2 regions of the Salirhabdus salicampi genome follow, and region 2 is predicted to be linked to the other one. Evidence: a T-box and tRNA genes for the amino acid it is inferred to sense, from the RefSeq annotation. Region 2 holds a T-box; the other holds one or more tRNA genes.
The links. The T-box of region 2 lies ahead of NLW78_RS09240 (valine--tRNA ligase). A T-box ahead of a tRNA ligase gene usually reads a tRNA of that ligase, here a tRNA-Val.

Region 1 (16,755 bases), on a different contig from region 2:
TTAATAACACGAATCTGCTCCACAATAGGATTAACTGTTTTCCAGCCCTCTGGACGCTCAATATTTTGAATTACGTCTGGTAGTTGTGCAACCGTTCTCGCTGTCATCATTGCCCTTATCCCATATTCATCTTCTTTAGTTTTAATATAGTTTCCACTAAGGATGATCCCGGCAATGGTCAATGAAAACAAAACAATACTAAAAGATAGAATGGTAATTTTCCAACGTATTGGTAATATTTGCAATGGCATCGATTGCATTCCTTCCATATTTTAAACATTCATAATAATCCAACATATTATAACACGGAATTATAAATATGATAAAATAATTGGAGCGCATACATAATTGAGGGTGATTGTGTTGAAAAATTATTTGTGGATTGTTGGCTTTGTCTTTATTGGTTTAATTACTGCATTTTATTTCGGATTTCATTTTATCCCCTATAAACAATCAAGCCTTGAGCATGACGATGAACAGATGGGAATAAAAGACCAAATTATTATTAAATTCTCTCATGTAGTTGCCGAGAACACTCCAAAAGGGATAGCTGCACAACGATTTGCACAGTTAGTAGAAGAGAACAGCGACTATAGAATAAAAGTAGAAGTTTATCCAAATGGAATGTTATATTCGGATGAAGATGAGTTAGATGCACTAATTGAAGGAAATGTTCAAATGATATCACCTGCCCATTCCAAACTGGAAAAACTTTCTCCAGACTGGCTTGTTTTGGACATACCTTTTGCCTTTCCAACATATGATGCCGTCTCAGAAGCTTATGAAGGGAAGATTGGTCAAGAGCTATTTTCTATGCTCGAGAAAAAGAATATTAAAGGATTGGGATTCTGGTATAACGGATTCAAGCAAATGACTTCAAATGACCCCCTGATTCATCCTGCTGATTTTAGAGAAAAAGTTTTTAGAATTATGCCAAGCGATGTTATAGAAATGCAGTTTCATGCTTTTGGTGCTGAAGCTGTACCAATCCCTTTTAATAAGACATATCAAAGTCTAGAGAAAGGAGAAATTGATGGACAGGAAAATACTATCTCTAATATATACTCCAAAAAATTTTATGAAGTACAAGAGAATTTAACAATTAGTAATCACGGTTACTTAGGATATGTAGTTTTAATTAATAACGATTTTTGGAAGAGCTTAAGCCCTGATATACAAGCAATCATAAAAGAAGCAATGGAAGAAACATCTGATTGGATGAAAGAACTTGCAAAAACTATAAATGATCAAGAATTGGATAAAATTAAAGAAAATTCAGATATTAACATTCACTATTTAACATTGGAAGAGAAAAATTTATGGTTAGAGGAACTTTCCTCTTTTTATAATTCATTGGACAAAAAGATAAGAAGTGATCTTGTCAATGAAGCGTGGAAAATACATGATAAATATTTAGAGTAGGAGGAGAGTTCTTTAGCTTCTTTTTCAAATTTTCGAAAAGGAATGCTTTAGATCCCCCCTAGTAAATTATTCTATGTTTGCAATGACAGCACCGATCACCTCTTGCATGCTTGATGAACCGCCAATATCACTCGTTTTAATACCTTGAGACGTGGTGGTTTTAATCGCATTTAATAGAGTTGTGCCAAGTTCTTGATAACCTAGATGGTCCAGCATCATTTTAGCTGTCCAAAGTTGGCCAATAGGATTCGCTACTCCAAGCCCTACAATATCAGGCGCTGAGCCATGGACCGGCTCAAACATAGATGGATATTTTCCATTGATATTGATATTGGCAGCAGGAGCAATCCCTATGCTTCCCATAATTGCTGCGCCCAGGTCAGTTAAAATATCTCCAAATAAATTACTCGCTACGATAACATCCAACGAGTGTGGTTTAGAAACAAGGAAAGCTGACAATGCATCAATATGATTGCTTTCGGTTTGAATGTCCGCATATTCTTGTCCAACCTCTTTAAAGACTTGATCCCAAAATGGCATGCTATGGACAATTCCATTCGATTTCGTCGCACTTGTGACTTTGCCCTTCCGTTCCTTCGCTAGCTCAAATGCATATCGAATCGTTCTCTCTGTTGCTTTACGTGTAAAAACAGCATTTTGAACAGCGATTTCATCCTCACCACGATGTATTCTTCCACCCACTTCACTGTATTCGCCTTCACTGTTTTCACGAACAACGATAAAATCAAAATTTCGAGGATTCGCAAGGGGAGATTGAACTCCTGGAATGTATTTTACAGGGCGAAGATTAATCACTTGTTCACATTCACGACGAATTTTAATTAGTAATCCCCACAACGAAACATGATCAGGTACTAATGTTGGGTTGCCAACAGCCCCTAAATAAATGGCATCGGTTTCCTTAAGCTGCTTCATACCATCCTTTGGCATCATCTCTCCATTCTCTAAGTAATACTCAGAGCTCCATGGATGAACTTCATAATGGAATTTCAACCCTCCATGTAATTCAGCCAGAGTATCCAATACTTCAAGAGTTGCTGGTACAACCTCTTTTCCTATTCCATCTCCTGGTATAACTGATATTTTTACATTTTCCATTCTGTCTCTCCCCCTTAAGCAAACTAGTTAAATCCACATCTATATGGAATGAGGATAGAATTTTAGCAGTTCATAAACAACTAAAACCTATCCTCGCCATTTTTAAGCTGCAAAGTTATGTGTATGATCTTTTTTAGATAGGAAGATTTGAATTGCAAATGCGACAGCAACAAACCCTAGTCCAATTAAGTCTGTTTTCAGTCCAGCATAAATCGATAGCACAGATGCTACGAGCAACAAAGCACGTGTCACAATGTGTGCGTTTCGACCTGCAAACCACCCTTGGACACCTGCTGCAAGAAGATAGATTCCAATTGCAGCGGTGATTACCGCAATTCCGATTTCTAAAAAGCTACCTACCATTAATATTTGTGGGCTATAAATAAACATAAATGGAACGATAAAAGCTGCAATTCCTAACCGGAATGCTTCAACCCCTGTTTTCATAGGGTTAGTACCTGTTATACCTGCCGCTGCATAGGCAGCTAATGCAACTGGTGGTGTAATTGCAGACAATACTGCATAGTAGAACACAAACATATGCGCAAATAACGGTTCGATTCCTAAGTTAATCAGACCAGGTGCTACAACAGAAGCTGCTACTGCATATGCTGCAGTTGTTGGCATCCCCATTCCGAGGATGATTGCAATGAACATTGCAAATACTAATGCTAGCAATTCACTGTTATCAGCTACAGACAAAAGCATAGAGCTAAAGCGTAAACCTACACCTGTGAGAGAAATGACTCCAACGATAATTCCAGCACATGCACAAACTGCTAGTAGCTGTATCGTATTTTTCATTCCTAATTCTAATGCACCTATAATTTTCTTTAAGCCCATTCTTGTTTCTTTCCGGAATAGACTTACAACAAAACATGCTACGATGCTATAAGTACCTGACATAATAACCGAGAATCCTTGTAAAAGTAGGGAGATTAATAGAAGAATTGGCAAGAATAAATAAGCTTTTTTCATGATTGATTTAAAGCTTGGTAAATCCTTTCTAGCAATTCCTTTCATACCCTTCTTAATAGCTTCAAAATCTACCATAAAGTATACAGATAAAAAGTATAATAATGCTGGAATCGTTGCTGCAATGATTATCTCACTGTAGCGAATTCCTGTAATTTCCGCCATTAAGAAAGCTCCAGCACCCATGATTGGAATCATAATTTGACCACCAGCAGAAGCTGTCGCCTCGGTTGCTGCTGCAAAACGAGCCTTGTAACCTACACGCTTCATTAATGGAATGGTTAACGATCCAGTCGCAACAGCATTCCCCGCAGAGGTCCCATTCATCATCCCCATTAATCCACTTGAAACAACGGCAACCTTTGCTGGACCTCCCCGCATTCCTCCTGCTAAAGAGAATGAGAAATCAATAAAGTAACGTCCAACCCCTGACATTTGTAAGAACGATCCAAAGATTATAAATAATAAAATATACCTTGAAGAAACATCAAGTGTTACTCCAAATATTCCATCAAGCCCATAAATATACGTAGTAAATCGCTCAATCGTGTATCCACTATGATTTAAAATACTAGGTAAGTATGGTCCAATAAAAGCATATAAAATAAAGATACCTGCGAGGATCGGTAACACCCAACCACTTGTTCGTCTAGTTAACTCTAAAACTAATAATATCCCTACTAAAGCAACAATGAAATCCATTGTAGTTGGTAATACACCAAAACGGAAAAGCAATTGTTTTAAATTGATAAAAATATACAAAAATACACCAATACTTGCGAGGATAAACATCCAGTCAATTACGTGAATTTTGGAAGAAGCTTTTTTCCAACCCGGAAAAAGCATAAATCCTAGCATTGATCCAAATAGTAAGTGAGATGCTCTAAATACCCATGGATCAATTGGATGGAAGTTTAAAACATACAAGTGAAATAACGCACCGATGACCGCTATTGTTGTAAACGTTATTTTTCTCCATCCCCAGAATACCCTCGACTCTGTAGCACTATCAACCGACGAATCATCTTCAGTCTCTGCAAGAAGATCAGTAACTGGTTTTGTTTCAACTTCCTCTTGTTTGTTTTTTTCTATGTCATTCATGTAGACACCTCCTATGCTAATTAGGCTGACTCATTGGGATTTTGACACCACCTCTGTGGGGTCTGACCGCGATAATGAGTCAGCCTACTTCAATTCTTTTTAGTTAGTTGTTCCACTCCGGCGGATAAACAGATTCTGGCAATTCAATTCCAATTTCCTCATAATACTTAATTGCACCTGGATGTAGTGGAATATCTTCATTAATTGTAATTGCCTCTGCAACTGCTTCTTTCATTGATTTATGTGTTTGAATCATCACATCTTGTTTTTCATGATATGATTTTACTAAGTCATAAACAAAGTCTTCGTTTGTATCTTTGCGTACGATTCCAAAGTTGAACATTGCAATCGTTTCAATATCTCGGTCTAACGTTTCATACGTATCGGCTGGGATTGTGAAAGGGAAGAAATATGGGAATTCTTCTATAACTTTATCTCTCTTTTCCCCATCGAGACCAAAGAAGTTTAATTTACGTTGAACTTCGATCTCTGATACAGCAGAAATTGGAATACCTGCCGCATAACCAATAATATCTAATTGTCCATCCATTTGCTGTGAAGCCATATCACTTGCACCAGCTTGAACATTATCCGTATCTAAACCTAAAACTTCATGAATAAGCGGGACATATGTACCTGATGTACCACCAGCAGGACCTACACCAACACGTTGTCCTTTGATGTCCTCTATTTTTGTTACACCTGAGCTTTCAAGTGCCCACCAGTGAATTGGAGTTGTGTACATTGGGAAAATAATCCGAACATCTTGTAGTTTTTTCCCTTCTGTCCATTCACCAGTACCTGTATACCCTTCATAAGCAGGACCTAATGTTACAAAACCGACATCCTGTTCACCCGCTTGAACTAATTGCATATTGTGTACAGGGCCACCTGTTACCTCAACGTTTGCTGTAACATCAAGTTCTTGTTCTAAAAGACTAGCTAAACCTCCACCAACGATAAAATAAGTTCCACCTTGGGAAGCGGTTCCTACTTTAACGGTGTTTGGATACTCCTTGTAATTCACTTCCCCACTGTCACCAGACGTTTGAGTTTCACCACTACTACATGCAGCCAATATTAACAGCGAAAGACCCGTTAATACCGTTACTACTCTTTTCCAATGTTGTTTCATGACAATTTCCCCCTTATTTAGAATAACTTTTCACCTCTTACACTTTGGAAGAATGCCTTTATAAATTCAGTTTCAACCCGATTAAACATTATGATTAACCGGCTTAAAACCTCTTCCCAATTTTATTAATCTGTTAAACTATTGATGATATTAGAATTATGAAAGATTCCCCTATACAATCGAAAAGCAGAGTTTGTTTGCCCTTAATTAAATATAAAGCGCTTTCATTTTGTGTGCAATATAAAAACCATAATGTTCTTATTGGTCTTTTTGGTCTAAGAAAAGAACAATTGTGTTTGTTTATCTGTTTGAGTTGCTTAAACGTTACTTTCGCTTTTCTATACTCAATTCCGAAATTTCAGTTCTCATGTTTTCCGAAACAATCCTTTATGAGTGAACAAATATTCCCTTTTGATAAAATGACTTCAAAGGTATTATAAAGATAGGAAATAAAAAACGATAAAATTGGAGGTGAACAATTGATACAAGTATAAAGTTAATTTGGAATATTTTTATTAACAGTTGCCGTGAGGACATTCACCTTTATTGAACTAAACTTATCTTTGAAAATAAATTGAAAAGGAGAAATGAATATGCCATACGTAAATATTAAAATAACAAATGAGAGTGTTACACCAGAAAAGAAAGCAAAACTTATTGAAGGTGCAACACAATTACTCGTTGATGTGTTAGGTAAAAATCCAAACACAACTGTTGTCGTTATTGATGAAGTCGATACCGATAATTGGGGCATTGCTGGGGAATCGATCACCGTCAGGAGAAAAGATGGTAAATAGTTATTGCATTAAGATGTAACAAAATTGGTCTTTATCTCAAATGTAATAAAATGTGACCATAAACTTATAATGAACTCGGATAATTTCAGTTGATTCTCGTCTCGGACACAGTTCTATTAAGATAATATAAGATAACTATTTATGACTACATCACCACCAAAAAGAACACCACTTTCTAACAGAAAAATAAAAAAACACCACTATGAAATAGTGATGTTTTTGCTAAAAACCCTTGTTCCGAGGGTTTTACGGGTTTGGCACCCAATGACTCCGAGTGGGCTCGAACCACCGACCTCCACCCTGTCAAGGTGGCGCTCTCCCAGCTGAGCTACGGAATCGTATTATATTATCGACGATTATAAATATATCGAGTTTTTCCAAACTTGTCAACTAAAATATTATAGAAGGTTGTAGAATTGTTATAGTTGTTAATCAAGATGAAAAACTCCCGTTGGTCTGTGGTTACCATGGGAGTTTTTATTTTTCCATTGTATGAGCTATAATTTCAGCTGGTTGTGTTTTATTTATTTGACTATGATACATCTCTAGTTGATCAAAATAGTGCCGAACAGATGATGATTGGGTGAAAAAGTGAATGAGTTCCTCTTCAAATGAATCTTCACGTTCCCATGACTGCAAATCCCTTGCAAGTCCTAATTTATTCAAATGTTTAAAATTAAACTCCTCTTGTCCTGGTAATGTATGATACACGAAAATGGGAACTTTCTTAAACAGGCTCTCACTTATGGTAACCCCACCAGGCTTCGTTATAATTGCATCACTCATATTATATAATTCATTCATTTTTTCCCGATCACTGATATAAGGGATAGGTGTAATATTCGTACGCCCCCACTTTTTTACAGTGTTAAACAACCTTTCATTTTTTCCGCATAAAACATAATAATGAATATCTTGTTCTTTCAACCTTTGCAAAAAAGACTCCAACATTCCTACTCCAAGACTTCCACCTGTAACTAGTACTTGCTTACAATCCTTTTCATGTATTTGCTTCTTATTTTGATAAAAAAGGGGATGTACTGGAATTCCCGTTACATAAATATTGTTTTCTTTTACTCCTCTATGAACAAGTTCTTGTTTCAATTGGTTGGATGGAACAAAATGATAATCAATCTCTTCAAGCCCCCATAAACAATGAATGAAATAATCAGTATAAACATTAATAACCGTTACATTCGTCGTTCCTTTCATTTTAAGTCGACTTAAGATATATGAGGGAAGAGCGTGTGTACAAACAACTACATTTGGCGTTTTCTCAGCAAGAATGGTTTCCATTGCACTTTCAAAAAAGAGTTCATAATGATAAAAACGTTTCGTCGTAACATTTTCATCTCCTCCAACTGTCAGTTGGTAGACCTTGCTATACATTTCGGGTAAATAATGAATCCATTTTAAATAAATTCCTGAAATAAACGATTCCATTTTCCCGAAGGTATATTGCAAAATATCAATTTTCTCACATTGAATATTTGGGTCGGATTGAGTAAGACCATGTGCTAGCGCATCAGCAACTTGGTGGTGACCTGAAGGAATTTGTAAAAAAGGCATGAACAATACCTTTCTCATAATGGACCCCCCAATTGTGTAATGTAAATGAACATGCTTATTATGCGCTAAACGTTAATCTATTATCAGCAGAGATCGAATTGGAAGGACCACCAACATTTACTAGCTCAAAAGCCGTAAATTTCTAGTATAATCTTATGAGGAGGTGACGATTTATGCTATTTATAGTTTCTCTTATAGCTATTCTTCTATTCATTGGTATTTATAAAGCTTATCAAAATACAAAACGGGTTACCGTTAATAAGATACATCTTCACGACGAAAATCATCAGCACTATAAACCCCACTATAAATTAAACATCCTACAAATCTCCGACATGCACTTAGAAAACATTTCTGTTTCTGCACAAGAACTTTACAACAAATTAAAAAATGAAAAAATAGATATAATCGCATTAACTGGAGATTATCTTGACAGAAAGTGGTCTATTCCCAAGCTTATTCCATATTTGGAGATTTTCCAGAAATTAAACCCTACCTATGGGACATATGCTGTTTTTGGTAATCACGACTATGTACTCCGCGAGAAAAACTTTCAAAAATTGAAGAAAACTCTTGCTGATTATGCTTGCATTCCAATGCAAAATGAAAATATAACATTGGACATACATGGTCATCCAGTAAATATTATTGGGATTGATGATTACAGTACGAATCGAAGCGACTTTCAAACATCTTATCGTGGTATTACGAAAGGCTACAATCTTGTTTTAACACATGATCCTAACGCAGTTTTAGATATGAAGCAATTTCATTTCGACTATTTACTCTCCGGCCATTTTCATGGTGGGCAAATTTTATATCCAAAGGCATTTCATTTAGTTAAAATGGGGAAATTACCGAGACTTAATATGGTTAAAGGACTACACCATTATGATGGTAAACCATTTTATATTAGTGAAGGACTAGGACAAACTGGTGTTAATATCCGTGTCGGAAGTCGCCCGGAAATTACTCTGCACCAACTGCCGCTCACTCAAGAACTGGCAACACAAGGAGCAGATGTCGGATAAATTATGTACAAAGTCGGTAACCCACTTACAGTGAGTTATCGGCTTTTTTTATATATGTCGATTGTCTCTTCAGGTCACTATATCGATTTACTAAATCCGCTTTAGACATAAACAAATAAACAGGTTCAGGTAATTTACGTATTTTCCCTATTGACGGTCTTGTTAATGATAAAAAACAAATCGGTAAAAATGTACATACTTTCATCCATTTATAAATAAGGTTTTTTATCGTGACCTTCTCAAAACCTAATCGTCTACTCCCTTTACTTAACATCGTTATACCTATGACTCCTTTAATTTCGTCATAACGCTTATGGCTTTGCACATATGTTGCAAGACCTGGCATTGATTCTTTTACGATTTGATAAATCATAAATCCTTTTTTCACATCATCTTTTATGTGTTGTATATCATGTAAAATCCGAACATTATGCAAGTGTATTTTTAGCAATAGGTCATTTTTTCGGATGGTTGTTCCATCTTTTAAGGTCACTTCGCGACCTTTATATCTCGTTAATCGCACACGAAAAATATTGCCCGGATTTTTATTATGTTTACCTATATATTTTAACCTTGTGAAGCTGTAATACAGAGGGTCACAAAAGTACCATACTTTGATGAAATAACGTCTCATCCGTCTTCATCCCTTTACCATCATTTAATCTTTCTTATTTTGTTTTTATATCGCCATAATTATTTATGAATTCGACAAATAGAAAACTGGAAAAAAGCCAATTTTTTCATAATCAAGTTATTTAATCATAATATTCGTAATAAGTTGTTCTGGGATTCAACCCCAATCAATCAATCGAACTTGTATTTCCTTTATGATTCTGGAAGTCTATGAAAACGAAAATGTAATTTGGGGAGCGACTTTCATGAACCAAAAATTCGCTTTGTTAATTCCGGTTATATCAATACTTATAGGGTGCTCTGCAAAGGTTGCAGAAGAGGGAATGAATAGTTTTTTCTTAGAAAACAAAGGTCAGTTACAAGAATCATTTTTGCAGCAACGTAAACACCATATCGTAAGTAAGGGAATCATTACACATAGTCTTCCCTCAAGCACTGAGCATAACAATCGGATTGCAGAGGATAATGTTAGTCATTCTGAACGTTCAAACGACACAAATGAAGAGGATAATAACAAGAACTATGTTACTGAGCCGTATGAAGGCACTTATGAAGTTAAGGTTGATAGTGGAAATGTACGAACTGGACCGGGTCTACATTACGACATCGTCACTACATTACCTTTTTTAACCCCTTTAGATGCATTCGAAAAGGCTATCGTTCAAGGAATAACATGGTACCACGTGAGAGTTAGCGGTCAACAAGGATGGGTTTCGAGTGTAATTGTACAAGAACTGTCATCGAGTAGCCGTGTTTTAATCGATGCTCCCCTTATATCTCAATTACCGGAACTACCACGGGGCTGTGAAGTAACTACTTTAGCCATGCTTTTAGTTCATGCAGGGGTTACCGTTGACAAAATGACTTTGGCTGAAGAAGTGACGAAGGATCCAACTCCATATGAAAGACAAGACGGAAAAGTTTATTTTGGAAACCCCCATGACGGGTTTGTTGGAAATATGTATACTCTTGACGAACCTGGATTTGGCGTATTTAACGAACCTATTGAAGAACTAGCAAGGAAGTACCTGCAAGACCGTATCATAAATTTGTCGGGAGAAAGCTTCGATAAAGTACTTCAGCAGTTAGATGCAGGAAAGCCGGTATGGGTTATTAATACAAGTGAATTTAGATATTTACCTGATAGCTATTGGCAAACATGGGAAACACCAACCGGTAAAGTTAAAATTACATACCAAGAGCACTCTGTCCTCGTTACAGGCTACGATGACGATTATATATACTTTAATGATCCCCTATTTGCTCAAAAAAATAGAGCCATGCCGAAGGAGTCCTTTATTGCTGGGTGGAAACAATACGGAAGTCAGGCTATTAGTTATCATTAAAATGAGAGACCGGGCGACGGTTCGTTTTTTACATAAGGCTTTGATAAATATTCTTTTTCAGCTTGTCTTTCAAATCAGCTATCGACAGGGGGAAGAAAACCGTCCCTGCAGATTGCGGGGCAATCTCCCCAGCATCAAATACAATAACTAACTTTTCATTCTTTATATAAAAAGGTTGTTTTTTATCAATCGTTGTAAATTCCTTCTTCCCTTCAAAAAATTGCATTCCTTCTCTCTTTTTATGAACCATTTCCTCTTGAATCTTGCTGGATATCATGGATTTATATGGTACCCCTTTTTTAAACAAATCTTTAAGACGTAACGGCTTTGCCTTCTCTTCGTTCAGTATATTTAACGTTCTGACTTTTTCCTCTTCTTCATCGCCTAACCTTTTGTAAATTGTAGTTCGTACAGAAACAACTGTTCCATTCGCCACTAGAACAGGTTCAACGGTCAATCGGTTTGGTGAAGAGTTCTTTGTATTTTCATTTGTTTTGCTTAGTTCCTTTATGTCATTTAGAAACTTTTCCTTCTGCTCATCGGCAACCTTTTTTAAATAATAATTTAATTTCATCTGAAAAAAGGTGTCTTCCATTCCCTTAAATTCTGGTATATTCATATCAATCCGATAATTATGTTTTATTTCACGAACCTCATGTACCTCCATTTGTACTTCGGTCATTTTTTGATTTACAACTTCTATCTGTTGAGCGAATATAAACGGATTGTTGAACGATAAAACAATCAATAAGCAGAGCATCACCTTTACAATCAAAGACACGCGTATGACCTCCTTTTAACCAGCCACAACAATTCGTATGTGTTATTATTCGTTTTCAACATAAATTCATACTCACACTTCCTAATGAAAAAAGGTTCCTCATTTGAGAAACCTTTAACTTAACCGCTCTTCTTGGTCACGACGCTCCACTTCTTTTCGAGGTAACTGGTCATCCCAATCCCTTTGTCGGTGTGCCAGCCTACTAGAAGCATTAGCAGCGATGCTAGCAACAATGTCATCTAGAAATGTATGAACATACTTGCTTCTTTTCGTATCAAGTTGTTTAATAATACCAAGTTTATGTTTATCAAGATGACCGTATGTTGTTACTGCAATACTTCCATAACCTAATGCTGCTCCTAAAGCAATCGTTTCATCTACTCCAAATAGCCCCTCATCTGTTTCAACAATCGATTGTAACGGTTCAGACAACGCTTTTCGTTCTGCTAATTTATCCAACTCAATCCCTACTAGTATTGCATGCTGAATTTCCCTTTTTTCTAACACTCGATCCACACTCTCAATACAATCACTTAGCTGTAAGTCTTTATTGTATGGATATTGCATTTCAAATACAATCTCAGCAATATCATCAATTAGGACACCACGTTCTGTTAACAGTTGTCTTGCAGCCCGTTCCACTTCTTGACTCGGAATTGGTTTCGAATGATTGCTCACAGTTACTTCCTCCTTTTCCTCCCCTTGAATAAAATATTATATCATCCTCAGCAAAAGAAAAATGTCGAAAAATCTGTTGGAATTTGCTTCTTTCTCTTTTATGTTAAAATGATGATTGTGACTGGATTTTACGGAGGTGCGACGGTGAAAAGAAAGGGTACGATGATACATAAAGAGATTGAAAGTAAATATTTACTTGAAACGTTAACTGTAAAAATATATCGACCAGAACATTTTTCAAAGCTTTATAAATATCATTTGTGCATTATGCAAGACGGAAACGATTATTATCAATTAGGAAGAATTGCTACATTTAGTGATCGTTTACATAGTAACAAGGAAATTGAAAACACTGTCTTCGCTGGCATTCATTATAAGGATCGTTATGACCGGAGAGAGAAATATCATCCAAAAGGTGAGAACCAGGAAGCATATATGAAATTTCTTCGCTTTGAAGTTGTTCCCCTTTTGGATGAAGAAATTCCTAGTTATTATATGAGTGGAAGCAGGGGCCTCATTGGCGATTCGTTAGGTGGTACCGTATCATTGATGACCGCTCTACAATATCCAAATACGTTTGGGAAAGTTGTTATGCAATCTCCTTATGTAAACGAAAATGTTAAAAACGCAGTGAAACAGTCAGAGGAAATTGCTGCAATGACGGTTTACCATACAATTGGAACAGATGAAAAAGCCGTACAAACAACAAGTGACGGAACAAAAGATTTCCTAACTCCTAACCGGGAGCTGCGAAACTTATTAATGGACCGAGTCGATGATTACACGTATTACGAACTTGAGGGTGGAAATCATACGTGGAAACATTGGCAAAAGGATATGCCGAGAGCATTAGTAAAAACTTTCGGAAAAAAATGAATCATAACTTTCGATATGAAATTCAATTTTTTGATATAATGTATATTAACTCACTTTTCCAATGCAACGAAATGAAAATTTTGAAAATATAAAAGGAGGTTACCTTATGAAATATGGCATTGTCATTTTTCCATCCAAAGAAGTTCAAGACATCGCTAACTCTTACCGAAAACGATATGATCCAAATTATTCTCTCATCCCCCCACATGTAACACTCAAAGAAAAATTTGATGCGGATGATGAAATTATTGAAGAGTTAGCTACCGAACTCCGTAAAGTTGCGAAAGAGACAAAACCCTTTCCATTAATTATTAAAAAGGCCGGATCCTTTTATCCCGTAACGAATACGGTATATTTAAAGGTTGAACCAGTAGAAGAATTGCTAAAACTTAATGAAAAGCTTTATGAAGGGAAGTTTCCGAAGGAACGTTCATTTGCTTATGTTCCTCACGTAACGATCGGCCAAGAGTTATCTACCGATGAGCATTCTGATGTATTCGGTGTGCTGCAAATGAACAAGTTTGATATTGAAGAAACGATAGACCGTTTTCAACTTCTATACCAATTAGAAAATGGTTCATGGACCGTTTACGAAACATTTAAATTAGGTGGAGATCGTTAATGAAAATAAAAATTGCTATAACAGATGAAGAACGAAATGATGCTTACTATGTGAGAAACACTGTATTCGTTGAGGAACAAAATGTTCCTCCTGAAGAAGAAATTGATGAACATGAAAATGAAGCGACTCATTTTGTAGGATATGTGAACGAACAACCGGTTGCAGCTAGCAGATTACGCTTCATGGACCAATACGGAAAACTGGAAAGAATTTGCGTACGAAAAGAGTACCGCGGAAACCATTATGGGAAAGAAATCATCCAGTTTATGGAGGATGAAATTAAAAACCAAGGTTTTCAGAAGGCGAAGCTTAATGCACAAACACATGCTGAAGGTTTTTATCAATCAATAGGCTATAAAACCATTTCTGGTGAATTTATGGATGCCGGAATCCCTCACGTAACCATGATCAAACAATTATAATCGTACATAGACCTGTTTCTTTCGCACAGGTCTTTTTTTATGTATCTTTTTCAATAAAAGGGGAGACGATAAAAAAAGCAAATCAATGGACGGAAAGTAGTGAGGTTCATGGATTACACGAAAATCTTCGTCGAAACCCTTGTAGGGTTTGTTGCCTTGTTCGGGTTAACGAAGCTATTAGGTAAATCACAAATCACACAAATTACTGCCTTTGATTTCATTGCTGCACTCGTACTAGGGGAATTAGTCGGTAACGCATTATATGATGATAAGGCAGGAATACGAGAAATACTATTTGCTGTTGCCTTATGGGGAGGACTTCTTTATACAACTGAATTGATTACGCAAAAATTTAAGAAGACGAGAGCATTTTTGGAAGGACGACCGGCTATTGTCATTAATAAAGGGGAAATTAAAAAAGATGTACTGAAACAAGTGAAACTGGACATGAGTCAGCTGCTCCATCTTCTTAGATCCAAAAACGTATTCTCCATTCGTGATGTAGAATTTGCTGTTTTTGAAACAGACGGTACAATCTCCGTACTAAAAAACTCGAGGAACCAAACACCGACACGTGACGACTTACACATAACTTCTCAACCAGCCACATTACCCTATTCCATTATTTTAGATGGTGAAATTGTCAGAGATAATTTAAAAGAGGTAAACTTAACAGAAGAGGATGTAAAGAAGAAACTTGAACAACAAAATATTAAAGATTATAAACAAGTTATGTTTGCTGAATGGAAGGAAGGCGAAGGCTTGTATGTTGAACCATATTAGCCTCCTCCTTCATCTATATAAAACATCCAGCGAAAACGCTGCATGTTGTACTTTATTTCGTTTTTCTTAATTAATGCAGTGACATAAGCAGTGACTGCCGTACGGTATAAGAGAAATTGTGATAATTGATGACATTGTACATGATATTTCTCACACATATAAGCCACTAATTCTTCATGACTAATTCCTGCTTCCCTTTTTCCAACACAATATTTTATGTCCGATAAAATGTTTTCATGATACCTTATATTTTCCTGAACTGTTTTTTTAAATGTCTGTTCAAATTTTCCATGTCCAGGTACTGCACCTTCACAATTCAGTTCGAGAAGAATATCTAAACTACGTAATGTTTTAGCTGCATCGGTTATATATGGTATTTTATGCTTAGTTAACTGTTCTGTACCAAAGTATGAATCCGCAGCATAAAAAATACCATTTATTAACAATCCAGCTTGAAAATAACTATGCCCGGGTAAAATCATAACTTCTCCTACGAAAGTACTGAACTGATAATCCCCTTCTTCAACTTCAATATCTACTTTTATCGGTTCCCCTTCTAAAAATTTGTTACGAATGTCTCGTATTGGGTCATTGCCCCCAAACAGATATAAAGGTTCTAAAATTGGGTATTGCATAATAATTGATTCAAACTTTGGGGCAATCGTTGTAATTGATTGGTGCGTTTGTAAATATTTGGCTCCTCCGTAATGATCTGCATGGGCATGTGTAATAAATAGGTGTGTAATAGGCAAATTATGTTCAGTTAAAATGTGTAATACTTTTTTCATCGTGGATGAGTCGATCCCTGCATCAATAAGCATACCTTCATTACCTTGATGTATATAGCCAATATTTACTGGTGCATCAAAGTAATAACAAGTGTCATTTAGTCTAGTAAAGTTCATACCATAAGCTCCTTATATCCGTTTGTTAATATATTTTCCCTTCCCCGTCAGTTGGACGACAAGATCATCATCCACTGGAAAATCGATTTGCCCAGAGGCTTTATTACCTACGTTTTCCATTTGCAACAAACCTGAAGACTGTCTTCCCTTATTATGACTTTTTTTAACCTTTGTCAGTTTCTCTAACTGGAACGGAGTTTGTACGTCTTTAACTGTCCTCTTAAAATATTGTTCATACTCAAATTGTTTTATAGGAAGAATATACCCCATTTTTTCGACTCCCTCTCACCATTTCCTCTCATATTATTTTTATGCAAACCGCACTATGAATCCTCTAATTTTTGTTCGATTTTTTTTATAGATTCTTCCACAATCCATATTTGCTGTGTAAAATGAGCTTCCCAATACTCCATGTTAGCTTCTAAATCATACATTTGACGTTCAGGCCTTTGTAGCCAATGTTCATTTTGATCAAGAAATCGATCAAATGCTTGCAAAAAACGGAAAATTTGATTTCCTTTTACTCTGTTACCGATAGTGATCACTCCCTCCTATAAAAA
Region 2 (16,755 bases):
AATGTAATCGGAGAACGGCTTATTAATTTATGTATTTGTTTCGCTTCGTAGAATGCTTCTACTTTATTTTTGTCTTTATAGACAATGACAAACTCCTCACCACCATAACGGGCTAATACACCATCATCCCCAACATAATCCTTTAATCGTTGTGCGAGTTCGATTAGTACTTCATTTCCACTTTCATGCCCATACATATCGTTTACTTTTTTAAAATGGTCTACATCTAATAGTATGAGTGATACGTTATGTTCAATTCCTTTTGCCCTCATATCTTCGAAAATGGTCTGTAAGTAGTTTGTAAAATAGCGATAATTGTACAATTTTGTTAAATGACATTGTTCACTTTTTGTTTTCGTTTGTTCATAATGTCGTGCATTTTCCATCGCAACAGCCAGGTAGTTTGATAAAATTCCCAACAGCATAAAGTGTGACTTTTCATAGGCTCTTTTATTTGTTGAAACAATCGTTAAAATCCCTACCGTTTCATCATTTCGACGGACTGGTACAGATAATATACTTTCTCCATCCTCAGGAATCGAGAGATCTTGGATATGCTCCCAATTTTTCTTCGATTGAAAGGAAACACCGTAACCTTGATCATAAACTTTTCCACTAACTCCTTCGCCTTTGTTTAACGTAATATCGGAAAGATGTAAGTAGCGGCTCGTATCAACAAAGCGAATGAGCGATAGTGTTTTTTGGTGATTGGAAACATCGTAGATGTATGTATATTTCACGTCTAATAAACTGCTTACCTCTTGTGTGAAAATATCGAGTACTTCTTTTACATTTAATTGACCAGCCAGTTTTTGGCCAATTTCACTCGTTTTCTTTAGGTGACTGTTGACCTTATCACTAGAATAATAGTTTTTTATGATAATGGAGATCATAATAAATGGAACTCCGACGAAATAAATTGCCTTTGCCCCTAGTTCCATATAAAGGAGATAAAGGATGAACCCTACGGGAAGTACTACAAAGGAAGTTACAAATTCCCACAGTAATCCTTTTGAGAAGAAACGTTCTTTTTTATTATTCATATATATTCTAAGCAAATAGAGTAATATTTGATTAGAGGTAATGATTCCTAGAGCATAACTAATAATTGGCAGAAATTGATAAGGATGTGAAAATGGGTCTACTCCGTGCTGTCCACCTAATAAGTAATACATCGATGCTCCCATAATAGATATGAGGAGAAACATTGTTAAATTAGCTGGTATCCGGTGTAATTCATCCTTGCTCGTGCGAATTTTCATAATGAGGGCAATAAGGGCAATTTGTGTTAAAACGATCTCTATGAAAAGACCGAAATAGAGAAAAACAGCGAAGCTGATACCTTGAATAAAGAAGATAGGTGTCTCACCGACAACAATAGGGAAAAAAGCGACGATACACATAAGAATTGCAAACGAAATGACATCAAAATATTTCCCATCTATAGTAGGCTGAAAAATAGAGTAAAAGTAATATAATAGTGTTGGCCAAGCAAGTATCCAAACAACCCAAATCGTAATTTTTTTACCAGTTGTCATGATTAGCATCCCCTATGTGTAACGTTTTTCCATTTATGTTTACTGTCAGACAAAAACTACAAGATTTAAAAGTTAACTTACAATTTATTCAAGATATTTTATCATATTGTAGTAATTTTTTCAAAATTTCGGCGAATTTCTGAAACAAAATATAAAGACCCCGAAACTACGGTGATGTCATGTTCTGTCGCCAAATGTATTTTTCTTTGTATGGCTCTTTCCCAATTCGGTATTTTATCCACGTGTTCATGATGACTATAGCAAGCTAAATCCCCCGGATCAGCTGCCCTTGGAAAAGGAAATGTCGTAAAAGTAATCGACGAAAAGTGCTTATCAAGTTTTGCTATCATGTTGTGTAACGGCTTATCTTTCATAGCTGAAAAGATAATGTGCCAATTTTTATTGTGATAATATCGCTCTAAAGAACGGATCAATGAATCAAGGCCTTCCTCATTATGAGCACCATCTAAAATAACAGTTGGTTGATGATGAATGAGTTCAAAACGTCCGGGCCATTTTGTTTTCTCCATTCCACTTAAAACTTTGTTCCAATCCAATTGAATATTTTCTCTCTCACTTAAACGAAAAAAAGTTTGTAACGCAACCGCCGCATTTTTCACTTGGTGTTCCCCTTTCATTTGAATGGTTATCCTAGGCGACTTTACGTTCCCGTTTTGAAATCGGAATGTTTCATTCCCATCTTTTACACTGTTGTCAAAGATAGAAAAGGAAAGACCAAGTTCCTCAATAGGTGCATCCAATTTCCAAGCACGTCTGCGAATCACTTCCCTTGCATTCTCCTGCTGAACAGCTGTAATAAGGGGGATATGCCTCTTCAGGATTCCAGCTTTTTCGGCGGCAATTTGTTCATAACTATCTCCTAGAATCGCAGTGTGATCCAATCCGATATTCGTTATTACTGTTAGGAGAGGCAGAACGACATTCGTTGAATCTAACCTTCCACCTAGTCCAGTCTCAAAAATGACATAATCAAGAGATTGGGTTGCGAAATAATCAAATGCCATCGCTGTAATTACTTCAAATTCAGTTGGTTCTCCAAGTTCAGTTTGCGCTAGTTCATTGCATAACGGTATCATCTTCTCTACTAGTTTTATTAAATGATCATCTTTTATCGGTTGACCATTAATACTAATGCGTTCATTAAATTCAGTAATATATGGCGACGTAAATGTCCCAACCTCATAATGATGGGCTTGTAACAAATTTCGAATATACGAAAGAGTAGAACCTTTTCCATTTGTCCCTGCGATATGTATGGCTTTTAATCGTTTTTCTGGATGCCCCAGCTTTTCCATGAACCATTCCATCCGTTTTAAACCTGGCTTAATGCCAAAGGTGAGCCTACTATGTAACCAATCTATAGCTTCCGCTTTGTTCATTGTAACCCCTCTTTCAAATGGAAAACGAACCCGTAATACGGGTCCGTTCCAAACATTTATCCCTTTAATTCCTTCATTCTTGCTTCAACTTTAGCACGCTTTTCTAAATAATCTTGTTCCTTTTCTCGCTCTTGCTGAACAATGTGCTCAGGTGCTTTATTGACAAATTTATCGTTACCTAACTTTTTCTGTACTAACTCAACCTCTTTATTCCATTTCTCCCATTCTTTTTGTAAACGGGCAAGCTCTTCTTCGATGTCAATAAGGCCTTCTAATGGTAAGTAAATTTCTGCACCTGTTACAATAGCACTCATTGCTTTTTCCGGTGCTTGAACATCTACACCAATTGTAAGATCGCTTGGATTACAGAAACGTTCTAAGTAGTGTCGGTTTTTCTGCAATTGCTCTGTAACTGATTGATCACCTGTTTTAATGATCATATCAATATGCTTTGACATAGGCGTATCAACTTCAGCACGTATATTACGAACGGAACGAATAATATCTACGAGACGCTTCATTTGTCCAGCTGCTTCCTTATTCGTAAAATCTGGATTTGGTTCAGGCCAAGCAGAAATAGTAATAGAAGTGCCTTCTCTTGTAATCTGTTGCCAAATCTCTTCTGTGATAAACGGCATGAATGGATGCAACATTTTCAGCATACGGTCTAGTACATATACTAAGACAGAGCGTGTTGTCTTCTTCGCTCCATCGTCTTCTCCGTATAGAGGTAATTTTGCCATTTCAATGTACCAGTCACAGAATTCATCCCAAATAAAATTGTAAAGGTGGCGTCCTGCTTCACCAAACTCATATTTATCAACATTTTTTGTCACATTCTCAATCGTTTCATTCAGTCGAGTTAAGATCCAATGGTCAGCAACTGATTTTTCCCCAGATAGATCGATATCCTCCAGTTTCATTCCATCTAAATTCATAAGAACGAATCGAGATGCGTTCCAAATTTTATTCGCAAAGTTCCAGGTAGATTCTACTTTCTCCCATTGGAAACGTAAATCTTGACCTGGTGATGACCCTGTAGATAAGAAATAACGTAAGGAGTCGGCACCATATTTCTCAATAACATCCATAGGGTCTACTCCGTTACCTAATGACTTACTCATTTTTCGTCCATCAGCATCACGAACAAGTCCATGAATAAGTACATCTTTAAAAGGTCTCTCACCTGTAAACTCAATGGATTGAAAAATCATACGAGATACCCAAAAGAATATAATATCGTAACCTGTAACCAGTACGTCAGTTGGGAAATGCCGTTGAAAGTCTTTACTCTTTTCATCCGGCCAGCCCATAGTCGAAAATGGCCATAATGCAGAAGAGAACCATGTATCAAGCACGTCTATATCTTGTTCCCAATTTTCAATGTCTTCGGGCTCTTCCCTACCTACATATAATTCACCTGTCTCTTTGTGATACCAAGCAGGAATACGATGTCCCCACCATAATTGCCTTGAAATACACCAATCCCGAATGTTTTCCATCCAATGCAGATAAGTTTTTTCAAACCGGTCTGGTACGAAGTTTACTTTGTCTTCTTTTTTCTGCAGGTTGATCGCTTCGTCAGCTAACGGTTGCATCTTCACAAACCACTGTGTAGATAAATACGGTTCAACAACTGCTCCACTTCGCTCAGAATGGCCAACGGAATGGGTGTGTTCTTCAATGTTGAATAATACCCCATCCTCTTGCAAATCTTTTACGATTTGCTTACGACATTCAAAACGGTCCATACCTTCGTACTTACCAGCGTTCTCATTCATTGTTCCGTCTTCCTTCATGACAAGAATTCGCTCTAAATTGTGACGGTTGCCGATTTCGAAGTCATTCGGGTCATGTGCTGGAGTAATCTTTACAGCCCCGGATCCAAATTCCATATCAACGTAATCGTCAGCTACAATTTCAATCTCACGATTTACAATTGGCAAGATAACTTTTTTACCAATTAAATGCTGATATCGCTCGTCTTTTGGGTGGACAGCAACCGCTGTATCACCTAGCATTGTTTCAGGACGAGTGGTTGCAACCTCAATATGTCCTGTACCATCTTTTAATGGGTACTTCATATGATAAAAGGCACCTTTAACTTCTTGGTAGATAACCTCGATATCGGAAAGTGCAGTTTTCGTAGCTGGGTCCCAATTAATAATATACTCACCACGGTAAATGAGGCCCTTCTCGTATAAAGATACGAACACTTCTCGTACAGCCTTTGATAATCCTTCATCGAGGGTAAATCGCTCACGTGAATAGTCGAGCCCAAGCCCTAACTTTTCCCACTGTTTTCGAATAAAGGAGGCATATTCACCTTTCCATTCCCAAGCTTTTTCTAAAAACTTCTCTCGTCCTAAGTCATGACGGTTTATTCCTTGTTCACGGAGTTTTCCTTCGACTTTTGCTTGCGTTGCAATCCCAGCGTGATCCATGCCTGGTAGCCATAAAACGTCATACCCTTGCATACGCTTAATACGAGTAATAATATCCTGGAGCGTAGTATCCCACGCATGGCCCAAATGGAGCTTACCTGTTACGTTAGGTGGGGGAATGACAATAGTAAACGGATCTTTCGATTGGTCTTCTTTTGCCTCGAAAAACTTCCCTTCCACCCAAAAGTCATAACGTCCTTTTTCAATTTCATTCGGATTATACTTTGGTGGTAAAGACACCTCATTTTGTCCCATTACAATACCTCCTCATAATTTCACCTTCCAAAAATAAAAAAAACCTTTTCGTCCAAAAAGGACGAAAAGGATATTTTCGCGGTACCACCTTTATTCATAGGTAACAATATATACTTCACCTATACACTCATGTTCAGTAACGGTGTTTCACCGGCTTCTTCTACTCCTATTTCAAAGAAGCTACCACTCAAGGGCGACCTTCCGAGTTGCTGCGACCTAAGGAACCTCTCAGCCTATGGGCTCCTCTCTCTAAAGGGCTACACCCGTACTCCTCCCTGTCTCGGTATTTCCTATATTTCGTTTGTAATAGTATTTTAGCCATTTTTATAAAGAAAAGTCAACGTCTTTATACACTTTTGCCAAATTTCATTCATATTATAACAAACGAACGAGTGAAAAGGAGGTAATATAATGGGTAAATTCTATCGGTATAAACTACCATCTTGGTTACGTAATTTTATCTTTGTAATGGAAAGATGTACATTACCGATTATGATTTATCAGTTAGGGCGTACGTTATTGTTTCCTTCTTCATTAGACGTGTTTCTTACTGCATTATGGGTCGGTCTATTTCTCGCTTTCTATTTTGAATGGTTTTAATGTTCATCTTCATCTAGATCAAATATAATATCCTGCTTTATCTCCTCTTGTAGCTTCAGGGCTAAATCAAAATAAAACTGATACCTTTGAAATATTTGCACCCACTTCGCTTCTGATAAAGAATGTGAATGTTTTGTATAAGTCGTTAAACGTTTTATAAATTGTTCGGATTTTAATAGATGTAAACATATAAGGGCCATATCACTTTTCGAAAATTGGAATTTATGGCGATAACTCATGACTCCAGCCTTAATATCTTCATAAGGAGCATCATGAAAAATAAAGACAGATCTTAAAAATTGCGTAATATCACGGGCTGGATGACCGATGAAAAGTGTTTCCCAATTGATAAAAGCACAACGATTATCCTTATATAAGACGTGTGCTGGTTGAAGAGCACCGTGACATAATGATGACTTTAATTCACCTGTTTCCTTAATATGCTCATACCAATAATCATACCATTCTTCCAGTTGTACAGTGACTTTCTTAAAGAGTCCAAACATATGGCATATGAGTAATTCCGTTGGGGCCATAAATCGACTTGATTCAAATGAAGAAACAATTTGCTCGAATAAAAAAAACATATTCCGTACATTTTCTTTTTGCCTATGCGTCCAATTCAGAAAGGAATTCGGATCGATTTTTTGTGTTATTGACGTTTTTTTATGAATTGTCCCGATTTCATTGAAAAGTAAATGAAGCGGTCTGGCTTGAATGGTAACGGTCGGGGTATCATACCATGGCATAACATAATATGAACCCCCACCTTCCGTTACAAGTAATTTATGATGATTTGTTAAGTATAAAGGAGTAACAGCAGATAACTGTTTTGCTTCTACCAATTGATATAAGTATTGAAATTTTGCTTCTAAGTTAGAAGTTGTCGACTGTTTAACCGCTACATAACGGTCTCCAACGTTTACTTTTAACACTTTTGTGGAGATAGATTCTGTTTGATATGGAACCATACCATAATGGCTTAATATCCGCTCTACATTTGTCACACTCACTCATCCTAAACAAATCATATTATGATTTTTTTTCCTTTTTGCTAACAGGAATATATAAAATTTCCCCTTCGCGGATATCATTCTCTTCAATATTGTTTACTCTAATGATTTGGGTTTTGGGTAATTCATATCGTTCTGCAATCGTATCTAGCGTATCAGACTGTTGTACGATACACATGCGGATTTTCGTAAATGCATCTTCTCCATTTCCGAACATATCGATTAAGTAAGATGTTTCATCCCGAGCATATTCATCGGATGATTCGAGTTTTCCTTTTGTTTCATCATCATCACTTGAAGGGGATACACTTCCCCATTGGGAAGACTCTTCAACATCTTCATCCTTAGGTTCATCTTTCCCTTTTGCAAAAAACTCCTCAAAGGTTTGTGATTTCTTCTTATGAAACCAACGATCTTTCTCTTTTTCTTCTGACTTTTCTTCCTCTGCTTCAGCTTCCATCTCTATAGTTGTCTCTTCATCATCTTCTACTATAACTTGGTCGACTTCTACAGGCTGTTCATCCCGCGGTGGTTCATAAGTACTTGCTTCTTCCGTTTCATCCTTTACTCCATCACCATCCTTCGTAAAAGCCTCGTCATCCTTAAATGTTACATCAAAGGAGAATTGTTGGTCCTTCGACTCCCACTGGAACGTGGATGACTCTTCTTCACCCCGTTCTACTACTTGCTCAGTTTCAATTGTTTCTTGTTTAATACCGTGAATGATTACTCTAGCTTGTAACTTTAATCGAGACGTATCTGGAATCTCATAATCGAAGTGATCTACCTCAACCATTACATCATCTAAAGATGGTATCCGATATTTCGGAATGGTAATTTCAACTGGAATATTATAATGAAATTCGTTTAATCCATCCTCAAAGCTACGAACATCTAAAATATATCGCTTCGTGGAATGGTCCTGAAATGAAATAATTTGATTTTCATCTTCAGTGAAACGATCAGATACTGCTGGCATATACTCACCTGAGAGTTCAATCACACCTCGAATGAATATTTGATCCTCAGCCTCATGTATTGAAATATCTGGCTCAAGGGCGATACCAATTAATTCTTGAACTTCCTGTCCTTTTTTAAACCATAAAAGCTCATTCAATTCAAACGTAAATACGTTTTGCTCCTCTTGACTCAAAATATTTCCTCCTCCCCGTATAAATCCCATTAAGTGTTTCAATCATTACACTTATATGAAAATAGAAAGAGAATTATCACAAGCAGCAATAAAAAAAGACTGTTGTACCTACAGTACCAACAGTCTATAAAATCTAATTTTTCAATTTTTCCATTACTTTGTTTGCTGCCTCGATTGTTTTTTCTATATCCTCATCGGTATGTGCAGCTGATAGGAAAAGCCCCTCAAATTGTGAAGGTGGCAAAAAGATCCCTTCTTCTATCATACCTTGATAAAAGTTAGCAAAAAGATCTAAATCTGCTGTCTTTGCAGAGGCAAAATCTATGACGTCCTTTTCCGTAAAAAAGAGACCAACCATAGAACCTGCACGATTTATCGTATATGGTATATGATTTTTTTCGGCTGCTTGTGACAACCCGTCAACGAGACGATCCACCTTACGGTTCACCTTAGTGTAGGCTTCTTTTGTCATTGCTTTTAATGTTTCATACCCTGCTGTCATCGCTAACGGATTTCCGGACAAGGTTCCTGCTTGATAAATGTCTCCTGCAGGAGCTATTTTCTCCATAATTTCTCTTTTTCCACCGTATGCACCGACGGGCAGTCCTCCACCAATAACTTTTCCTAAACAAGTTAAGTCCGGTGTAACATCATAAAAACCTTGGGCACTATGATAATCAACACGAAAACCTGTCATCACCTCATCAAAAATCAGTAATGAATCATGTTCAGTCGTAATTCTGCGAAGTTTTTGTAAAAAGTCGTTTTGCGGTGGTACAACTCCCATATTTCCTGAAACTGGTTCGACAATAACAGCCGCAATGTCATTACCAAATTCTTCAAAAGCATACTCCACACTTTCCATATCGTTATAAGGAACCGTAATGGTATTTTGAGCGATTGAAGCTGGAACCCCTGGACTATCCGGCAGGCCTAATGTTGCTACCCCTGATCCCGCTTTAATAAGTAATGAATCTCCATGGCCATGGTAGTTTCCTACAAATTTTAAAATTTTATCTTTTCCCGTGTAACCTCTTGCTAAGCGAAGAGCACTCATCGTAGCCTCAGTACCAGAGTTCACCATACGAACCATTTCAATCGATGGTACTCTCTCAATGACAAGTTCAGCCAACTTATTTTCAATCTCTGTAGGAGCACCGAAGCTAGTCCCATCTTCCACCACTTGTTTTAACGCCTTTACAACACGTTCATCGGCATGGCCTAAAATAAGTGGTCCCCAACTTAGCACATAATCAATATATTCATTACCATCTATATCATAAATTTTTGACCCTTTTCCTTTTTCCATAAAAATGGGATCCATTTTTACCGATTTAAAGGCTCGAACAGGTGAGTTCACACCACCAGGCAATAGGTTTACAGCCGTGTCGTAAGCATGTTTTGATTTTTCAAAGTTAGCCATCATACCCCTCCTATTTTTGCTCATCCAGCCACTTTGCAACATCTTTTGCAAAGTATGTAATCATTAGATCTGCTCCAGCTCGTTTCATTGCTGTTAATTTTTCCATTACAATTTCTCGTTCATCAATCCACCCATTTTGGGCGGCTGCTTTTACCATCGAGTATTCTCCACTCACGTTGTACGCGACAACGGGGTACGGGTAACGATCCTTAATTTCACGCATGATGTCCAAATATGCCAGGGCAGGCTTAACAATCAGGTAATCAGCGCCCTCTGCTATATCTGACTCAGCCTCACGTAGAGCTTCTAAGCGATTGGCAGGATCCATTTGATATGTTCTGCGATCCCCAAATTGAGGAGAACTGTGGGCAGCATCACGAAATGGACCATAAAAAGAAGAGGAATACTTCACTGCATATGACATAATTGGAGTATTTACAAAACCCTCTTCATCTAATCCCTGTCGAATTGCAGCAACAAAACCGTCCATCATATTAGATGGGGCAATGACATCTGCTCCTGCCTTCGCTTGACTTACCGCTGTTTTCACAAGTAACTCCAGTGAAGGGTCGTTTAAAATAACGCCCTCTTCTACAACACCACAATGGCCGTGGTCGGTATATTGACATAAGCATGTGTCGGCAACAACCGTTAAACTCGGAACTTCCTGTTTAATTTGACGAATTGCTTGTTGGACAATTCCCGTTTCACAATATGCCTGGCTTCCGTGTGGATCCTTCACTGCTGGTACACCAAACACAATAACAGAGGGAATACCTAGACGCTCCACTTCTTTCATTTCATCTGTTAAATAGTCTAATGACAACTGATAGACTCCTGGCATAGATTCTACTTTATTTCGAATGTTATTACCTTCAACAACGAAAATTGGATATATTAAATCCTCTTTATGTAAATGTGTTTCCCGTACCATTGCCCGCATATTTTCCGTTGTTCGTAATCGACGATGTCGATTAAAGTCCATATAAATCATCCTTTTTATCAAAGTGTTTCAATATTTTTTTGACCATACCTTCTATTGTATACTCTTTTGGTGTTAACACAGTTGAAAAGCCTTGCTGATACGCCTTCTTTTCTGTTGTTGGACCAATTACAAGACAAACTTTTTGCTTCCATTTATTTGTTACATATCGTTCCCCCAAAGTTTGGAAGGCTCCAATAGCCGAAGGGCTCGTAAACGTGATCACGTCAATGCTGTCTTCTCTTTGTAAAACTTGTTGTAATTGAGACTTTGCTTTCCTATTTATAACCGTTCGGTAAACTGTAATTGCTGTATAAGGGATTTCATGTTGTTGAAGAACGTTTGGCAAAGTATTTAAAGATAAGTTCCCCCTAATGAGTAGGACAGAACCATGCCGTCGTTCCTTCAGAAATTGCTTTCCTAGTTGTTCTGCACTGTATACGTCCGGATATAAATTAGTGTGAAAACCATATTGCTTAAGTGCACTATTCGTTTTCCTGCCAATTACAGCAAACCGTTTATTTCGTATAATTTCCCTGTCAATGGAGTAGTAGCGTAACGTTTTAAAAAAGAACTGCACTCCTTTTGCACTCGTAAAAAAAATCCATCGGCAACGATGTAAAGCAGAGACGAACTCCCGTTTATTGTGCTCGTCTTCTGCAAGTTCAAAAGCTAATAACGGCACTTCGACAGGTTTTCCCCCATAAGAAATAATTAAATCGGAAAACGGTTTACTTTGTTCTGCACTTCTCGTAATAAGTACTGTCTTCCCATTTAATGGGGAGGTCATGACTGGTCTAACTCCTCTTTCACTTCATCAATAAGATCTTTCGCACCACGTTTCGTTAGACGATCTGCTGCTTCTTTTCCTACTTCAAATGGGTTAGTCCCTCTAATCGTTTCATGGTATACGTCTTTCCCGTCTGGTGAAGCCACTAGTGCATTCAGGACGACTTCGTCACCCTCTAAATGAGCGTAACCAGCAATCGGCACTTGGCAGCCACCCTCCATAATGCGTAAATACGTTCGCTCTGCCTCAATTTGTCTGGCAGTATACTCGTCGTGAATTTGTTGTAACAATTCCCGAAGCTCCACGTCACTTTCACGGCATTCAAGTGCTAATGCTCCTTGCCCTACAGCCGGTACGTTTTGTTCTGGGTTTAAATATTCTGTGACAACATCATCGGACCATCCCATCCGTTTTAGCCCTGCAGCGGCTAAGATAATCGCATCATAATCTTCCTCTTTTAACTTGCGTAAGCGGGAGTCAATATTCCCACGAATTGATTTGATACGTAAATCAGGGCGTTGAGCTAATACAAGGGCACCTCGTCGTAAACTAGCTGTTCCAACTACTGCACCTTCTGGTAAATCCTTTAGTTTTACATTCTCATTGGAAATGAAGGCATCTCGATGATCTTCCCGTTCTGGTATAGAGGCAATCATTAAGCCTTCAGGGATGACAGACGGCATATCCTTCATACTGTGTACAGCTAAGTCGATCTCTTTGTCAAACATTGCTTGTTCAATTTCTTTAACGAAAAGTCCTTTTCCGCCTACTTTCGATAATGTCACGTCTAAAATCTTGTCACCTTTCGTAACAATTTCCTTTACTTCAAACGTGTATGGTCCATCTAATTGCTTTAACTTCTCAATTACCCAGTTTGTCTGAGTTAATGCTAATTGACTTCTTCTTGATCCGATGACGATTTTTCGCATCTTTTCTACCCCCTCTAAAAGTGGAAATTGGATAATGAACTAAATAAAAAGTAATTAACGAGCATAAAGAGAAACGCATATACATTGAAGTAGGCTATGGTTCTCCCTTGTAAACCTTTCCCAACCCGTAAAAAGAGAAAAATAATATAAACTATGAGTACAACAAAGGAACCGATTGTTTTTACATCGTCCCAATAAAATAAGGCATTTGTTGTATAACCCCATAACAGACCGAGGATAATGGAGACCATTAACATTGGAACACCGATGAGGACTGATATATAAGAGAGCATATCAAGTTGCTCTAAATTCCCTAACCGTTTTAATTGAAAAGTCCAACGCTTTCGTTTTAATAAACGATATTGTAATAAATACATGAGAGAGCATATAAACGAGATGGCAAAAAAACCGTAAGATATAAGGGCCAACGTGATATGTATGACTAATACTTCTCCTACAAACTGCACGCTAGTGCTCGTCATACTTTCTTGTGCTTTCGTAAAAAGATGAAGCATCATAATAATGAAACCTAATATATTCGTAAAGAACGCAAAGAAGTCCATTCGGAAGATACGATTAATAATTAGGGAGAAAGTAATTAAAATCCAAGCATAAATGTATAACCCGTCATAAATCGTTAAAAATGGAAAACTCTCGTCGCTTAATAGTTTACTTAATAAAAAAAAGGTTTGCAAAAGCCAAACCATAGAAAGAGACCAGAAGGCAATTTGGTTTGCCCTCCGGTTTTGTTGTATAAAATCTATAAAATATCCTACTATTGCTAATCCATATATAAAGATGACAACTTCATGTAACGACTTAAAGTCCATAGTCCCATATAGCCTTCCTTATCTCGAAGATTTACTTATAGCTGGAAACGAGAATTTCCCTTTTGCTTCAACTGGAAAGGCATGTTCATTCTTTTCATGTTGTTTTTGTACTTCAGTTTCTACCTCTTCCTCGATCCCGAATATTTTCACAAACAATTCTAAAGCCTCATCGCGGTTACGCTCACCTGCGAACTCTTTCGCTTGCAAGATCGGTTCTTTCAGTAGTTGGTTAATAATACTTTTCGTATGCTTACTCAGGACTTTTCTTTCCCGATCGGTTAAATCAGGCATCTTCCGTTCAATTGATTTCATTGTTTCCGCTTGAATGGAAAGCGCTTTTTGACGTAGAGCAGAGATAATAGGAGTAACCCCTAACGTTTGTAGCCAGTCGGCAAACTCTCCTATTTCGTTTTGAATCATGGTTTCGATTTGTTGTGCTGCTTCTTGTCTCGACTCCATATTTGCATCGACTATACCACGTAAATCATCAATATCGTAAAGGAATGTACCTTCTAATTCATTAATTGCCGGATCTAAATCCCGTGGTACTGCTATATCAATCATAACTAACGGGCGGCCTTTTCTCGGCTTTAAAATTTGCTTCATGTCATCTTTCATCAACATATATTGATTGGCCCCAGTCGAACTAATTAAGATATCGGCAGTTCCTAATATGCTCGGCAGTTTATCAATGGTTGCCGCTTGTCCCTTAAATTGCATGGCCAGTTCTTCTGCTTTTTGTAAAGTACGATTTAAAACTGTAATATGCCCTACACCAGATCCACTTAAATTTTTAAGTGCTAGCTCACCCATTTTACCTGCTCCTAAAATCGCTACCTTTTTGCCTGTTAAATCACCAAAAATTTTCTTAGCTAATTCAACGGCAGCATAGCTGACAGATACGGCATTTTCACCGATTTCCGTTTCGTTGTGAGCACGCTTCGCTAATGTGACGGCTTGCTTGAACAGCTGATTAAAAATCGTTCCCGTCGTACGATTTTGCTGCGCCAAAAGAAACGAATGCTTTACTTGTCCTAATATTTGTGTTTCACCAATAACCATAGAATCAAGTCCGCACGATAGACGGAATAAATGATCAATCCCTTTTTCCTCTTCATAAAAAGCAACATACGAAGAAACCTCGTCTAACGTTAGCGAGAAGGTATCGGCAATAAATTTTTTCACGTAGTAACGTCCAGTATGAAGTTGATCCACAACTGCATAAATTTCCGTTCGGTTACACGTTGAAATAATGATATTTTCAAGTATGCTTTTTTGCTGATTTAAAGAAATCATCGCTTCATCAAGCATTTCCTCAGAAAATGCTAGCTTTTCCCGGATTTCAACAGGGGCTGTCCGATAATTTACACTAACTACGAGTATATGCACAACCACTCACCCCTTCCATGTCCATGTTGTCCTTTATCTATCGTACAGTATAACACGTCTATAATGCGTTATTTACTGAAACAATGAACAATTTTTGAATATTGTGATACGATGTAATTGTCATGTTTTGTCTAATTGTTATCCTATAAAACCTTATCATATCCAACGCAACCAAGCAAGAAATCGATATACTTTTAGAGCATTAGGAGGAATACAAATGAAACAGTCAAACGGTTTTACCGGACTCTTTTTAATTGGACTAGGAATATACTTTATATTAAGGCATAATTTTGTTCCCATTCTTGAAAACTTTTATAGTTGGCCTACTATTATAATGCTAGTTGGAATTGCATTTTTACTAAATGGATACATATATAAGAAATTTGATGACTTATTACCTGGTATTGTGATATTCGGATTAGGTGTTCATTTCCATATGCTCATTTACTCCTCTACTTGGAAAGATTTATGGGCTATGTATCTTCTTATTGTTGGCTTAGGTTTCCTCGTTCGTTACCAAAAAAGCCGTAAAGGTTTTTGGCCAGGTATATCAATGCTTGTGCTTGCCATATTAGGACTTATATCTGCATACCGTCCTGATTGGGTACATCTCCCCCAATTGATTGCAGTCGATAACCATTTTGTCATACCCATTATTGTGATCATTGTCGGAATATATATATTATTTATGAATAAAAAATAACCGGGATGCTTTTGTACTTAATTTATACCATTCCTTTTCTATTACTAAACTATACACCATTTGGCATTAATCTTAGTTATGATAAGGGTGCTTTTACTATTTCTGCTTTTGCCTTCGTTCGTTTTATCGGAGTTAAACATATGAAAAAGACTACAAACCCGAAATATTATGCAGTTTCATACGTTATGGGATATAAAAATGACAAAGGCATACAATTTGCCGAAACAAAAAAAGAAAGCTAATCCATTTGGATTAGCTTTCTTTTATAAGTATGATTTTATAATACCCCAGGCCTCATCTCGCCCTTCAGACGTTTCCGCCGAAAAGGTTACAAGATGATCACCTTCTTCAATATCCAAGACTTCCCGAACTTGTTTAAGATGCTTCGCCCGTTTTGAACGGGGTACTTTATCAAGTTTTGTTGCTACGACCATAACACGTAAATCATAATGTTTAAAAAAGTCATACATTAGCAAATCGTCTTCAGTTGGCTTATGTCGCAGGTCTACGATTAAGACAGCCAAAACTAATGGTTCTCGTTTCGAAAAATACGTCTCCATCATTTTTCCCCAGGCTGCTCTCTCTTTTTTTGATACTTTAGCATATCCGTATCCAGGTACATCTACAAAATAAAACTTCTCATTAATACGGTAAAAGTTTAATGTTTGTGTTTTTCCTGGTTTTGCTGACGTACGTGCCAGTCCTTTGCGTTGAATCATTTTATTAATAAAGGATGACTTTCCGACATTTGATCTACCTGCAAGACAAATTTCAGGTAGGCGATCGTTTGGATATTGTTCTTCCTTCACTGCACTAATAACTATTTCAGCTTGATTGACCTTCATGTTCCGGTTCCTCCAACAATGCTTCTTTTAACACTTCATCTAAGTGACGAACTTGGATAAAGGTTAAGTCTTTTCGCACGCTTTCTGGTATATCTTCTAAGTCTTTTTCATTTTCCGCTGGCATAATAATTTTCTTTAATCCAGCACGATGGGCACTTAACGATTTTTCTTTTAAGCCCCCAATAGGTAATACACGCCCTCTTAAAGTTATTTCACCTGTCATTCCAACTTCTCTACTAACAGGTCTTCCTGTTAATGCTGATACTAACGCTGTCGCAATCGTTATTCCAGCAGAAGGACCATCTTTAGGCGTTGCTCCTTCAGGTACGTGGATATGGATATCATTTTTGGTGTGGAAGTCAGGGTCAATATTCAGCTCTTCAGCCCGGGAACGAATGTAACTAAAAGCTGCTTGAGCCGATTCTTTCATAACGTCTCCTAATTTCCCGGTTAACGTTAAG

Region 1: it has a tRNA-Val gene. The T-box ahead of NLW78_RS09240 (valine--tRNA ligase) is inferred to sense a tRNA for this amino acid. The anticodon was not compared.

Annotation. Positions count from the first base shown of each region.
Region 1 is NZ_JANBWE010000001.1:378,810-395,564, reverse strand. Features, by position in the region: gene NLW78_RS02120 (ATP-binding protein) at 1-245, opposite strand, end outside; gene NLW78_RS02115 (DctP family TRAP transporter solute-binding subunit) at 364-1,422, shown strand; gene NLW78_RS02110 (tartrate dehydrogenase) at 1,489-2,541, opposite strand; gene NLW78_RS02105 (TRAP transporter permease) at 2,644-4,617, opposite strand; gene NLW78_RS02100 (TAXI family TRAP transporter solute-binding subunit) at 4,721-5,752, opposite strand; gene NLW78_RS02095 (2-hydroxymuconate tautomerase family protein) at 6,346-6,549, shown strand; tRNA gene NLW78_RS02090 (tRNA-Val) at 6,815-6,887, opposite strand; gene NLW78_RS02085 (MGDG synthase family glycosyltransferase) at 7,027-8,136, opposite strand; gene NLW78_RS02080 (metallophosphoesterase) at 8,292-9,149, shown strand; gene NLW78_RS02075 (YkoP family protein) at 9,175-9,783, opposite strand; gene NLW78_RS02070 (C39 family peptidase) at 10,028-11,128, shown strand; gene NLW78_RS02065 (DUF3298 and DUF4163 domain-containing protein) at 11,157-11,909, opposite strand; gene NLW78_RS02060 (phosphatidylglycerophosphatase A family protein) at 12,024-12,587, opposite strand; gene NLW78_RS02055 (alpha/beta hydrolase) at 12,732-13,463, shown strand; gene NLW78_RS02050 (YjcG family protein) at 13,570-14,085, shown strand; gene NLW78_RS02045 (GNAT family N-acetyltransferase) at 14,085-14,507, shown strand; gene NLW78_RS02040 (DUF421 domain-containing protein) at 14,616-15,290, shown strand; gene NLW78_RS02035 (MBL fold metallo-hydrolase) at 15,287-16,195, opposite strand; gene NLW78_RS02030 (hypothetical protein) at 16,208-16,465, opposite strand; gene NLW78_RS02025 (hypothetical protein) at 16,519-16,740, opposite strand.
Region 2 is NZ_JANBWE010000002.1:606,471-623,225, forward strand. Features, by position in the region: gene NLW78_RS09230 (sensor domain-containing diguanylate cyclase) at 1-1,538, opposite strand, end outside; gene NLW78_RS09235 (bifunctional folylpolyglutamate synthase/dihydrofolate synthase) at 1,640-2,938, opposite strand; gene NLW78_RS09240 (valine--tRNA ligase) at 2,995-5,637, opposite strand; T-box leader at 5,692-5,928, opposite strand; gene NLW78_RS09245 (YszA family small membrane protein) at 6,049-6,237, shown strand; gene NLW78_RS15675 (phosphotransferase) at 6,234-7,244, opposite strand; gene spoVID (stage VI sporulation protein D) at 7,270-8,403, opposite strand; gene hemL (glutamate-1-semialdehyde 2,1-aminomutase) at 8,537-9,826, opposite strand; gene hemB (porphobilinogen synthase) at 9,837-10,820, opposite strand; gene NLW78_RS09270 (uroporphyrinogen-III synthase) at 10,801-11,598, opposite strand; gene hemC (hydroxymethylbilane synthase) at 11,595-12,527, opposite strand; gene NLW78_RS09280 (cytochrome C assembly family protein) at 12,542-13,357, opposite strand; gene hemA (glutamyl-tRNA reductase) at 13,376-14,746, opposite strand; gene NLW78_RS09290 (LiaI-LiaF-like domain-containing protein) at 14,964-15,449, shown strand; gene yihA (ribosome biogenesis GTP-binding protein YihA/YsxC) at 15,713-16,294, opposite strand; gene lon (endopeptidase La) at 16,275-16,755, opposite strand, start outside.